DNA from 3 places in the Paraburkholderia sp. RL17-373-BIF-A genome. Region 2 is predicted to be linked to each of the others. Evidence: riboswitches for the same ligand, from Rfam matches in the RefSeq annotation. Region 2 holds a riboswitch; each other region holds the start of a gene.

Region 1 (3,270 bases), on a different contig from region 2:
TGGATGGATGGCCGCCGCGTTTGCCGACGTAGACGACGAGCGCGTCGGCGCGCGCGAACTGCAGCACCTCGGGATTCACCAGATCGTCGACCAGCACCACGTCGGCCTGCGCCAATGCACGGGTGGCCTTGATGGTCATGAGTTCGACGTCGCCGGGGCCGGCGCCGATCAGCCAGGCGCGGGTCATCGCGGCGTGCATGGCGAGCGCCATGTCGTGACAAGCGGAAAGGGGTAAAGCGCGGACGGTCGCCAGGCGGCGGACTTTGGGGTCATGCGGTACGACGGATTCAGGCACGGCGCAATGTGTGGCGCGTAGCGATTCCAGCCGGAATCCGCATACGTGGACACACTATGTCGTGCTTCAGCGCCTTCACATCCGTCCCTCGCGGATTCCGGCTGCCGGCGGCGCGATGTTGCCCTGAGGTTCGCCGCCTCCGCGTCTGGCCGGTATCCGGGCTGGCGGCCTCATGCGCTTTGCCTTCCCGTCCACATTCGCTGGAATGTGCTGGACAGTGGCATCGAAAAAACGCATGCGCGGCGCAAGACAACTCAAGATTGCGCCGCAGGTCGCTTACCGTTGCGGGGACAGCACAGGTTGAGCGCATGGAGCGCCGCCTGTTTCCCGTTTAACTGCACACGCGAATGCATGTGCGGGCACCAAACGCGCGCATACGATAGCACATGGCGCCCCGCCCGATAAGCGCTTGCGGCTTGCGGTTCCTTGACGGCACCGGGCCGCGGGCCTACACTCGCACGCACTTTGGTGCTCGTATGCGCGCTCGTGCGCATGCAGTTAAACGGGAAACAGGGTGCCCACCTGCCATGGATCGGGTCAACCTGTGCTGCCCCCGCAACGGTAAGCGAAATGTGGTGCTAAGTTCAGTTCATTAGCGCCGCGGAGCCGGCTTCGATGTCCACGCGCAAGGCCGCGTCGGCATATCACCACTGGGCGAGAAATCACTCGCCCGGGAAGGGGAAGCGGCGCTTTCGCCAGCCCGGATACCGGCCAGAATACGAAGGACGAACGCCGCGGGGATGCGGCGCTGCGTTCATGACCTCATTCCCGCTTTCTGTTTTTCTGTTGTCGCGGCAACGCCGTCGTTCGTCCCCGTGTTTTGTTATCGTCGTGGCTGGCCGGGCCTGTGCCTCGTTTTGCCCGGCGTAGGCAGATGGCCATACAGACACAGCGGCGTGCGCGTGCAACTCCTACGGATGGACCTCACGATGCAAACTCAAATGCGCAAGATCCCCGTCACCATCGTCACGGGCTTTCTCGGCAGCGGCAAGACCACGCTGCTGCGGCATATTCTTCAGCATGCGGGCGGCAAGCGCATCGCGGTGATCGTCAACGAGTTCGGCGAACTCGGCATCGACGGGGAAATCCTCAAGGGTTGCGGCATAGGTTGCGATGAAAACGGTGTCGAAACCGAAGGCCAACTGTATGAACTCGCGAACGGCTGCTTGTGCTGCACCGTGCAGGAAGAGTTTTTTCCGGTGATGGAAAAGCTCGTGGAACGCCGCGATCAGATCGATCACGTGCTGATCGAGACGTCGGGTCTCGCGTTGCCGAAGCCGCTGGTGCAGGCCTTCAACTGGCCGCAGATCAAGAACAGTTTCACCGTCGATGCCGTGGTCACCGTGGTGGACGGCCCGGCCGCCGCGAGCGGTCAGTTTGCCGACAACCCCGTCGCCGTGGATGCGCAACGCAAGGCCGATCCGAATCTCGATCACGAGTCGCCGTTGCACGAACTGTTTGAAGATCAGTTGTCCGCGGCCGATCTGGTGATTCTGAACAAGACGGATTTGCTCGACGACGCGCAGCAAAGCGCGGTTGAAGTGTTGCTCCGCGAGGAGATTCCGCCGCAAGTGAAGATCGTGCGCGCGCACATGGGGCAACTCGATCTGCACACGTTGCTGGGCCTCGAAGCGGCCTCGGAAGACACGATCCACTTGCGCCACGATCACCACGGTTCCGCCGACGACGCCGACCACCATCATGACGAATTCGACTCGGTGGTCGTGCAGGCGAATGTGTCGTCGCGCGAAGCGGTGATCGCTGCGTTGCAGCGTCTGGTCGAAACGAACACGATTTACCGCGTCAAAGGTTTCGCGGCGCTGCCGGGCGCGGCGATGCGTCTCGTGATCCAGGGCGTGGGCCGGCGCTTCGACAGCTATTTCGATCGACGCTGGCAGGCCGGCGAAAGCGGCCCGAGCCGCTTCGTGCTGATCGGCGAGGATCTCGATCAGGCCGCGTTGCAGCGCGCGTTCGACGCGGCGCTCGGCGTGCCGTCGAGCGCCGAAACGCAACAGGCGTAAGCGCTCATGCATCTGCTGCGTACCACGCCCGGCGGTTTTGTCGACGATACGCAAGGCGTGATCCGTATCGATCAGCAGCCCGCGGATATCGTGGTGCTCAGCTCCGCCGATACCACGCTGTCGCTGCTGGCGAGCGTTTTTCCGCGCCTGGGTGAGGGCTTCCCGAGCGTGCGGCTCGCGAACGTCACGTATTTGCGGCAATCGGCGTCGGTCGATTTCTATGTCGAAGACGTCTTGCAGCATGCACGCGTGGTGGTGGTCGATCACCTCGGCGGCGAGGCGTATTGGCCTTACGGCATCGAGCAGGTGGTGGCGCTCGCCGAGCGCAAGCAGCAGACGCTCGCGATGTTTTCCGGCGATCTGCAGGAAGATCCGAACCTGCTCGCGCGCAGCACCGCGAGCGCCGATCTGTGCCATCAGCTGTGGCGCTATCTGCGTGAAGGCGGCCCACAAAATGCCGAGGCGTTCCTGCGCTGTATCGCGCACCGTGTCTGCGGGTGGGGACGCGAACCGGCGCCGCCGCGCGCGTTGCCCGCCGCGACGCTCTACCATCCCGAGCGTGACACGCCGACGGTTGCCGATTGGCAGGCGCGCTGGCGGCGGGACGCGCCGGTCGCGGCGATCCTGTTCTACAAGGCGCATCTGCAGGCGGCCAATACGGCCGTGTTCGATGCGCTGATCGACGCGCTCGAATCGCAAGGTCTGAATCCGCTGCCGATCGCGATTACTTCGCTGAAAGATGCGATGAGCCGAGACGTCGTGCAGTCGCTGTGCGCGCAGCACGAGGTCGCGTTGGTGCTGAACACGACCGCCTTCGCCGCGTCCGCGATCGACGACCCCGAGCCACTTGCGCTCGCCGGCGACGCTCCGGTGTTCCAGGTGATCCTGAGCGGCGGCAATCGCGAGGATTGGGTCAAGGACAATCAAGGCCTCAATTCGCGCGATATCGCCATG
Region 2 (3,270 bases):
GAGGATTTGCCGGGCTATGCGGGCGACGCGGCTTCTGCCGCAGCGCTCGAAGCGCGTTACGCGCAGCGTGACGTCACCGTGCTGCTCGGCGGCGCGGATTGCGATCCGCAGCATCCGGCGCTCGACCGTTCATGCGCCGCGCTGACGCAAGGGGAACACCGGCTCGGGCGCGGGCTGGCTTATGCGCGCTATATGGCGTTGCGGCATCCGGAAGGATTGGCGAAGCACCGGACGTATGTGATCGATGGTGTCGGGCACGATGCCAAGGGGATTTTTGCTTCGGCGCAGGGGCTGGCGGCTTTGTTTGGTACTGGGCTGTGAGTGCGCATGGGCACGAAGCGTGCTACCGCGCTAATACCTGTGAGTGACTTCAAGGACCGCGCCGACATGAATAGAATCCGAATACTTGCCACCGCGCTTGCCGCTGCATCGCTAGGCGCGTTGCTGACCGGCAGCGCATATGGCGACGATGCGCCTAGCCCGTGTACCTCACTGAAACGGATCGTCGCGGCCGCCCCTGGCGGGCTCGCTTCATTGACGCCGGACGATGGCAAGGGCGTCGCGCAACCTTACGGCGACGACGCGCAATGTTCGGCGAGCCGCGGTGCGTATCAATGCAGCTGGACGCCGCATCACGACGCCGGTTCGAATGCCGACGCGCTGCAAGCAGTCGCAGCGGACATCGCGTCGTGTCTGCCGGACGCCACGCACGATCAGAATTCGCCGGGACGTCAGCACTTTTATCTGGGTGCGAAGGGCAAGCGGACCGACATCACGCTGACGCCGACCGGTTCGAACAAGCTGCGTCTGGTGGTGTCGGGTAAGTAAGCCGCCGCACGAAGGTGGCTAGTGTGACGCCGGCCACCATGTCCAGCCGCGCGACGAGCGCCGTAACTCGATCATCGAAAGCGGCGCGATTTCAATGCGCGGAAACACGGCGGGCGATGCCCCTAGCGCATGCACGATCGCTGCCCGGAGCACCGGCGCATGGGTGACGGCGATCACGTCGAGCGCATGATTCGGTGCACGATCCTTCGCGCCGTTTAGCGCGTCGAGCCATTCTCCTACCCGTTTCACGAGTTGACTGAACGACTCGCCGCCGTGCGGCGCGGCGTCGGGATCGCGCGCCCATGCGGCGAGGTCTTGCGGCGCTTTGGCAGCGAGGTCGGCCAACCGCCGCCCCTGCCATGCGCCGTAGTTCATATCCGCCAGACCGGCGTCGACCGATGCCGCGAGGCCCAGGGCGGCTGCCGTCTCGCGCGTGCAGGCGGCCGGGCTGACGAAAGCGTCCGCGTCGTCCGCGATCTCCAGACGCGTACGCGCCGCTTGGGCTTCGGCGAGGCCGCGGGCGTCGAGCGGGTCGTCGGCGGGAAAACGGCCTGCGCGCTGGGCGGCGGTCGATGCGTGGCTGATCAGTAACAGCCGAGTGTCCATTCTGTTCATGTCCTGTGAAGCCGCGCCCCGAAGGCGAACGCGAGCGGGATGAAGCGTACGTTTTGCGTTGCCGGGTGCCGAAGTTTAGCGCGTAGAATAGCGGGACTGCGAAGCGCGGAAGCCGGTGAGAGCCCGGCGCGGTCGCGCCACTGTAATCGGCAGCACAAGCCGAAAGCCAGACCTGAGCTTCGCACCAATCCTCTGCAATGACTATCGGGGCGCGTTACCCCAGGAGATGTCCATCATGAACGACGCTGTTTTCGATCCCGCCAACCAGCCTGTTGCTCAACCCACGCCGATTCCGCTGCGCGAGTTGTTGCCCTGGGTCGTGTTCGGCGGTTTGCTGTTGTTGCTCGCGCTTTACTTCGTGGGTGCGGAACAGGGCGCCACCTCGCTGGTGCCGGGCATGTACGTGCATGAGTTCGTGCACGACGGCCGCCATCTGCTCGGCTTTCCCTGCCACTAACGGAGTCGACCATGGTTGGTAAATTGTTGGTACGCGGGATGCTTGCAGGCATCGCCGCGGGACTGCTCACGTTCGGCTTTGCCCGGGTGGTGGGCGAGCCGCAGGTGAATCAGGCGATTTCGTTTGAAGAAAAAGCCGACGCCGCGAAGGGCGAGGCCGCTGAACCCGAGATTGTGAGCCGCGATACGCAGCGGGGTATCGGCCTGTTGACTGGCGTGGTGACTTACGGCGCGGCATTCGGCGGGCTGTTCTCGCTGGTGTTCGCGTACGCCTATGGACGAGTGGGCGCATTGAGCCCGCGCGCGTTGTCCGCGTGGCTTGCGCTTGGCGCGTTCATTGCGCTGGCGGTCGTGCCGAATCTGAAGTATCCGGCGAACCCGCCTTCGGTCGGCGACCCTGAAACGATTGGGACGCGGACGGGTTTGTTCTTCCTGATGATTGCGATATCGCTGGCCGCGATGGTGTTTTCGCTCAAGGTGCGGCGCCGTGCGGCTATGAAGCTTGGCGCGTGGAACGGCTCGATTGTGGGGGCGGCGGTGTTCATCGTGATCATCGCCGCGGTGCAGTTGTCGATGCCCACGATCAACGAAGTGCCGGAGGCTTTCCCGGCGGTGCTGCTGTGGAAATTCCGCGTCGCGGCGCTGGGCATGCAGGCGATTATGTGGGCGACGATCGGGCTGCTGTTTGGGGCGCTGGTTGAGCGGAGTGCGTTTATGCGGGTGGGGGGAAGGTCGGCGGTGAAGTCGGTTTGATGCTTTGGATTTGGTGAGCGCAACAGGTTTGGTGGTTGCGCTCCGCGTCTTGCTCTCGCACTTCGCTCTCCGTGCTTTGCGCGCAGTGGTCAAGAAGGGTTCTGCGTCAAGGAGTTGGGGCGGTTGTGGGGTGGTTATCCACAGGCTTGCGAACAATTTCTGTTGATAACTTTGCGCGCGCGACACTGCGCCCAAATGAATACTTTCAACCAGATGGCGAGAGGATGCTGAACCGGCAGTTTGTCGTGGAGAGTACTTGACCACATTGCCGCCTAGCCGTGGCTCAACTGGACTTTCTTTCATCACGTCAGCAAGGGACGCGTTACACCCGGCACGCACTTGGATTGAAGTCCTTGAGCAGCGACCCACAGAAATGTCCGCGCGACAGCGCTAGTACCCGCAACCATATCGCGTGAACCTTCCGGGCGAATCCGGTTCCCCCTTTCTGTCTGCAAAGTCACTTGTCCCTGAGGACTATCCAGCTCCCTCAGCAACCCCCGTCGTATCTGCGCGTTCCAAGCATGGCTGCCTTGGCCCGCCTCGTGCGAGTTTTTTTCTGCGCTGACTGGACAGAATATCGCTGGGTGTGATTTCCGGGGCACTGCATGAACCTTTGGG
Region 3 (3,270 bases), on a different contig from region 2:
GGACAGCTCGAGTGATAGAACAGCACACCGTCGCCGACCTGCATCATGTCGCGCATGAAATTGCGCGCCTGATAGTTGCGCACGCCGGTCCACGGCAACGTGCGATGCGGTGCGTTGGCGAGATGATCGATGCTTGCTTCGTCCGGTTCGGACTTCATTAGCCAGTAGCGCATGAATCGAATTGAACGTTAAGGGGTTGAAGATGCGGAGAAAATCGGCGTACAAAAAACAGCGCCCAAAGAAAAACGGCACCGAACCGAAGTCCGATGCCGTTCTAAATAAGGTCCCCGCCTTAGCCGCTAGGCCGGCATCCTGAACCGGGGGTTCAGAATTGGTCGCAGTTAGCAACACTTCGGGTACATCAGACAGAGTGACGCGCACACCCGTGCTACAAATTTCCGCAACCGTGCACATGGCATTGGTTCAAGGAATATATGACCTTGGCGAACCAGGCAGGGAAGCTAAACCGATGAAGCTGAACTACCGATTGAACTCAAACGTTTGCTGAATCTTGCACGTCTTGTGCTCACGCACTCCGTTTGAATCCGCCGCCGATCTCAGGACCGGCAGCACGATAACACACGACACTTACTGCATGCTGTACTGCTCAATCACAGTACCTAACTGTTCGTTCATTTGATGCATTGTACGCCGGATTTCTTCAGCGGGAAATGCTTCTCCGTGTCTCACGCTCGATTGCAGTCTAAGCAGTTCCGATGCCAGCGACAGCGCAGCCATGACAGCAATGCGGTCCGTGCCGCGCACGTTGCTGTTATTGCGGATCTTCGACATTTCGGCGTCGACGCGTGCGACCGCTTCGAGCAGCGCCGCTTCCGTTTCCGGCGAGCAGGCGAGGCGATAGGGCACGCCGAGAATCGATACTTCGATCTGCTTGGTGGTCATGCATTTTCTCCGTGGCGGGTCACGTCGCTCTCAGCTTCGACTTCATGCTGAGCCGGCTCGAGCAGATCGAGCTGGTTGTCCGGCTCGCTGTTCGCGCGGGCACGCGGCAGCTTCTCGAGAATCGCATTCAGGCGCACCTGTGCGTCGTCGATCTTCGCCGATAGCGCGTCGCGTTCCGCCTGCAGCGCGTTACGTTCCTCGCGCAGCATCGCAAGTTCCGTGCGCGTGGCTTCGACTTCGGCGCGCGATTGGGCGAGCTGCTCTTCGAGCGCGAGTCGCGCTTCATTGTGGCGTTGGCTGATCGCAATCAGCTTGCCGATATTCTGTGAAAGTGTTTCGAGTTCGGTGAGCATGTGCTGCGTCCTCTAAAGACATCGCATTTTAGCGCGGAATGTCGCAGGTTCCGACAATTGTCTCGTTTCGAGACGTAACAACATCGCTTTGTGCAGGCTTTTATCGACCATATGATGAAAAAGTACTCACGCGTCGGACAATAGCCTGCACTTAACAGAACAGACGGCCCACGGTCCCGGCATTATTGACGGACCCCGAGGCCGCTCCTAAACTTGCCGCACTCTGGTGCCCGCGTGCGCTTTTCAACGGCGCGCGCAGTTAAACGGGAAGCAGGGCGCGCCGTTCACGTGAACGCGTCAACCTGCGCTGCCCCCGCAACGGTAAGCGACCGCATTCGTCATGCAAGTCGATTCTGATCGCGTGTTGGAAGTTCAACTCGCGAGTGTGCCACTGCGCGTCACGCGTGGGAAGGCGGAATCGATGTGTCGCCAGCCCGGATACCGGCCAGAGGGAGAGGCACGTCACGCGCGAAAATGTTAAATACGCGGGCGCCTCGTTACGCATCGGCCTGCGGGGAAGCGGGCCGCGCACGCTATCCACAGGACTTTCATCCCATGCTGTCCCCCTTCGCCCGCGCGGCGTTGCTCGCCTTCGCGGGCCTGCCGATCGTCGTGCCTGCGCAAGCTGCTCCTTCATCTTCTTCTTCGTCCTCGGCGGCGGATTCATCGGCCGCCGTGCCGTCTTCGGCGGTGCTGTCGCCCGTGGTGGTGACCGCGGAGCGCGGGCCGCAAGCACTCGCCGATGCGATCCCGCAGACGTCGCTGTTCGATCAGCAGGATATCGCCGACACCACCGCGACCGATTTGCCCGGCCTCCTGCAACTCGCGCCCGGCGCGCAAATCTCGCGTACAGGTGGCCCTGGTTCGACGACCAGCCTCTATTTGCGCGGCGCGTCGTCGACGCAATCGCTGCTGCTGATCGACGGCGTGCGGGTCGATTCGGTGAGCCTGGGTGCGCCGCAACTCGCGCAGATTCCGCTCGACCAGATCGATCACGTCGAGGTGGTGAACGGCAACGTGTCGGCGTTGTACGGCTCGGGCGCGATTGGCGGCGTGGTGCAGGTATTCACGAAAGAGGGCGGTGACCACCCGCCGCGTTTCAATTTTTCGCTGGGCTACGGCAGCTATCACACGCAGACGCAGCAGGCAGGCGTGAACGGCGCATTGGATAAAGACGGCAAGACGACCTTCAGCATTTCGCTCGCGCGGTCGAAGGACGACGGCTTCTCGTCGCTCAATCCACGTGAGGCGCCCAACGCCAATCCGAATGCGAACGGCTATCTGAACGAGAGCATCTCGGCTTCGCTGCGCCACAAGTTCAACGACAAATGGGATGCCGGCGCCAGCTACTTCCAGTCGAACGGCAACAACAGCTACGACAATGCGTACGGCGTGCCGACCGATCTGAACAACCTGTACAGCAAAGTGCGCCAGGTCTCGGTGTTCGCGAACGGCAGGCTGACCGACTGGTGGACGACGCACTTCATCGTCGCCGAAGGTGACGACCGCAGCGTGTCGAATACCAACGGCGTGTACAACGGCCGCTTCGATACCGACAATCGCCAGTACACATGGCAGAACGATTTCGCGCTGGCCGCGCAGCAGAAGTTGCAGGTCGGCTATGAGCATCTCGATCAGAGCCTCGATTCGGATACGTTCGCGGCGCCCGACCGGCATGTGGATTCGGGTTTCGTCGGCTATACGGGGCGCTTCGGGCGCAACCAGATTCAGGCCAACGTGCGGCGCGACCAGTATTCCGATTTCGGCGGAGCGAACAGTTACTATCTCGGCTATGGCTTCGACATCACCGGCCATTGGAAGGTGACCGCAAGCTATTCGGATTCGTTTCGCGCGCCGAGCTTCGACGATCTGTACTATCCGTTCAGCGGCAATCCGTTGATCCAACCGGAGCGCAGCCATTCGATCGAAGCCGCGCTGCAGTACGCATCGAATGCGCTCGGCGTGATGCGCCTGACCGCATTCCAGACGCGCTACGCGAATCTGATTAACTATG

The links. A riboswitch is a leader RNA that binds a small molecule or an ion and turns the genes downstream of it on or off. The one in region 2 is predicted to bind cobalamin.
Region 1: another riboswitch for cobalamin. It lies ahead of cobW (cobalamin biosynthesis protein CobW); the one in region 2 lies ahead of P0D80_RS24755 (CbtB domain-containing protein).
Region 3: another riboswitch for cobalamin. It lies ahead of P0D80_RS44415 (TonB-dependent receptor domain-containing protein); the one in region 2 lies ahead of P0D80_RS24755 (CbtB domain-containing protein).

What each region holds. Positions count from the first base shown of each region.
Region 1 is NZ_JARESO010000078.1:5,939-9,208, reverse strand. Features, by position in the region: gene cobA (uroporphyrinogen-III C-methyltransferase) at 1-187, opposite strand, end outside; cobalamin riboswitch at 426-677, opposite strand; cobalamin riboswitch at 745-1,025, shown strand; gene cobW (cobalamin biosynthesis protein CobW) at 1,225-2,316, shown strand; gene cobN (cobaltochelatase subunit CobN) at 2,323-3,270, shown strand, end outside.
Region 2 is NZ_JARESO010000020.1:162,428-165,697, forward strand. Features, by position in the region: gene P0D80_RS24740 (alpha/beta hydrolase) at 1-321, shown strand, start outside; gene P0D80_RS24745 (hypothetical protein) at 388-828, shown strand; gene P0D80_RS24750 (histidine phosphatase family protein) at 847-1,434, opposite strand; adenosylcobalamin (AdoCbl) riboswitch at 1,523-1,676, shown strand; gene P0D80_RS24755 (CbtB domain-containing protein) at 1,679-1,900, shown strand; gene P0D80_RS24760 (CbtA family protein) at 1,912-2,652, shown strand.
Region 3 is NZ_JARESO010000082.1:11,834-15,103, forward strand. Features, by position in the region: gene P0D80_RS44395 (EVE domain-containing protein) at 1-173, opposite strand, end outside; RNA gene ssrS (6S RNA) at 281-462, opposite strand; gene P0D80_RS44405 (cell division protein ZapA) at 589-903, opposite strand; gene P0D80_RS44410 (ATPase) at 900-1,256, opposite strand; cobalamin riboswitch at 1,464-1,720, shown strand; gene P0D80_RS44415 (TonB-dependent receptor domain-containing protein) at 1,812-3,270, shown strand, end outside.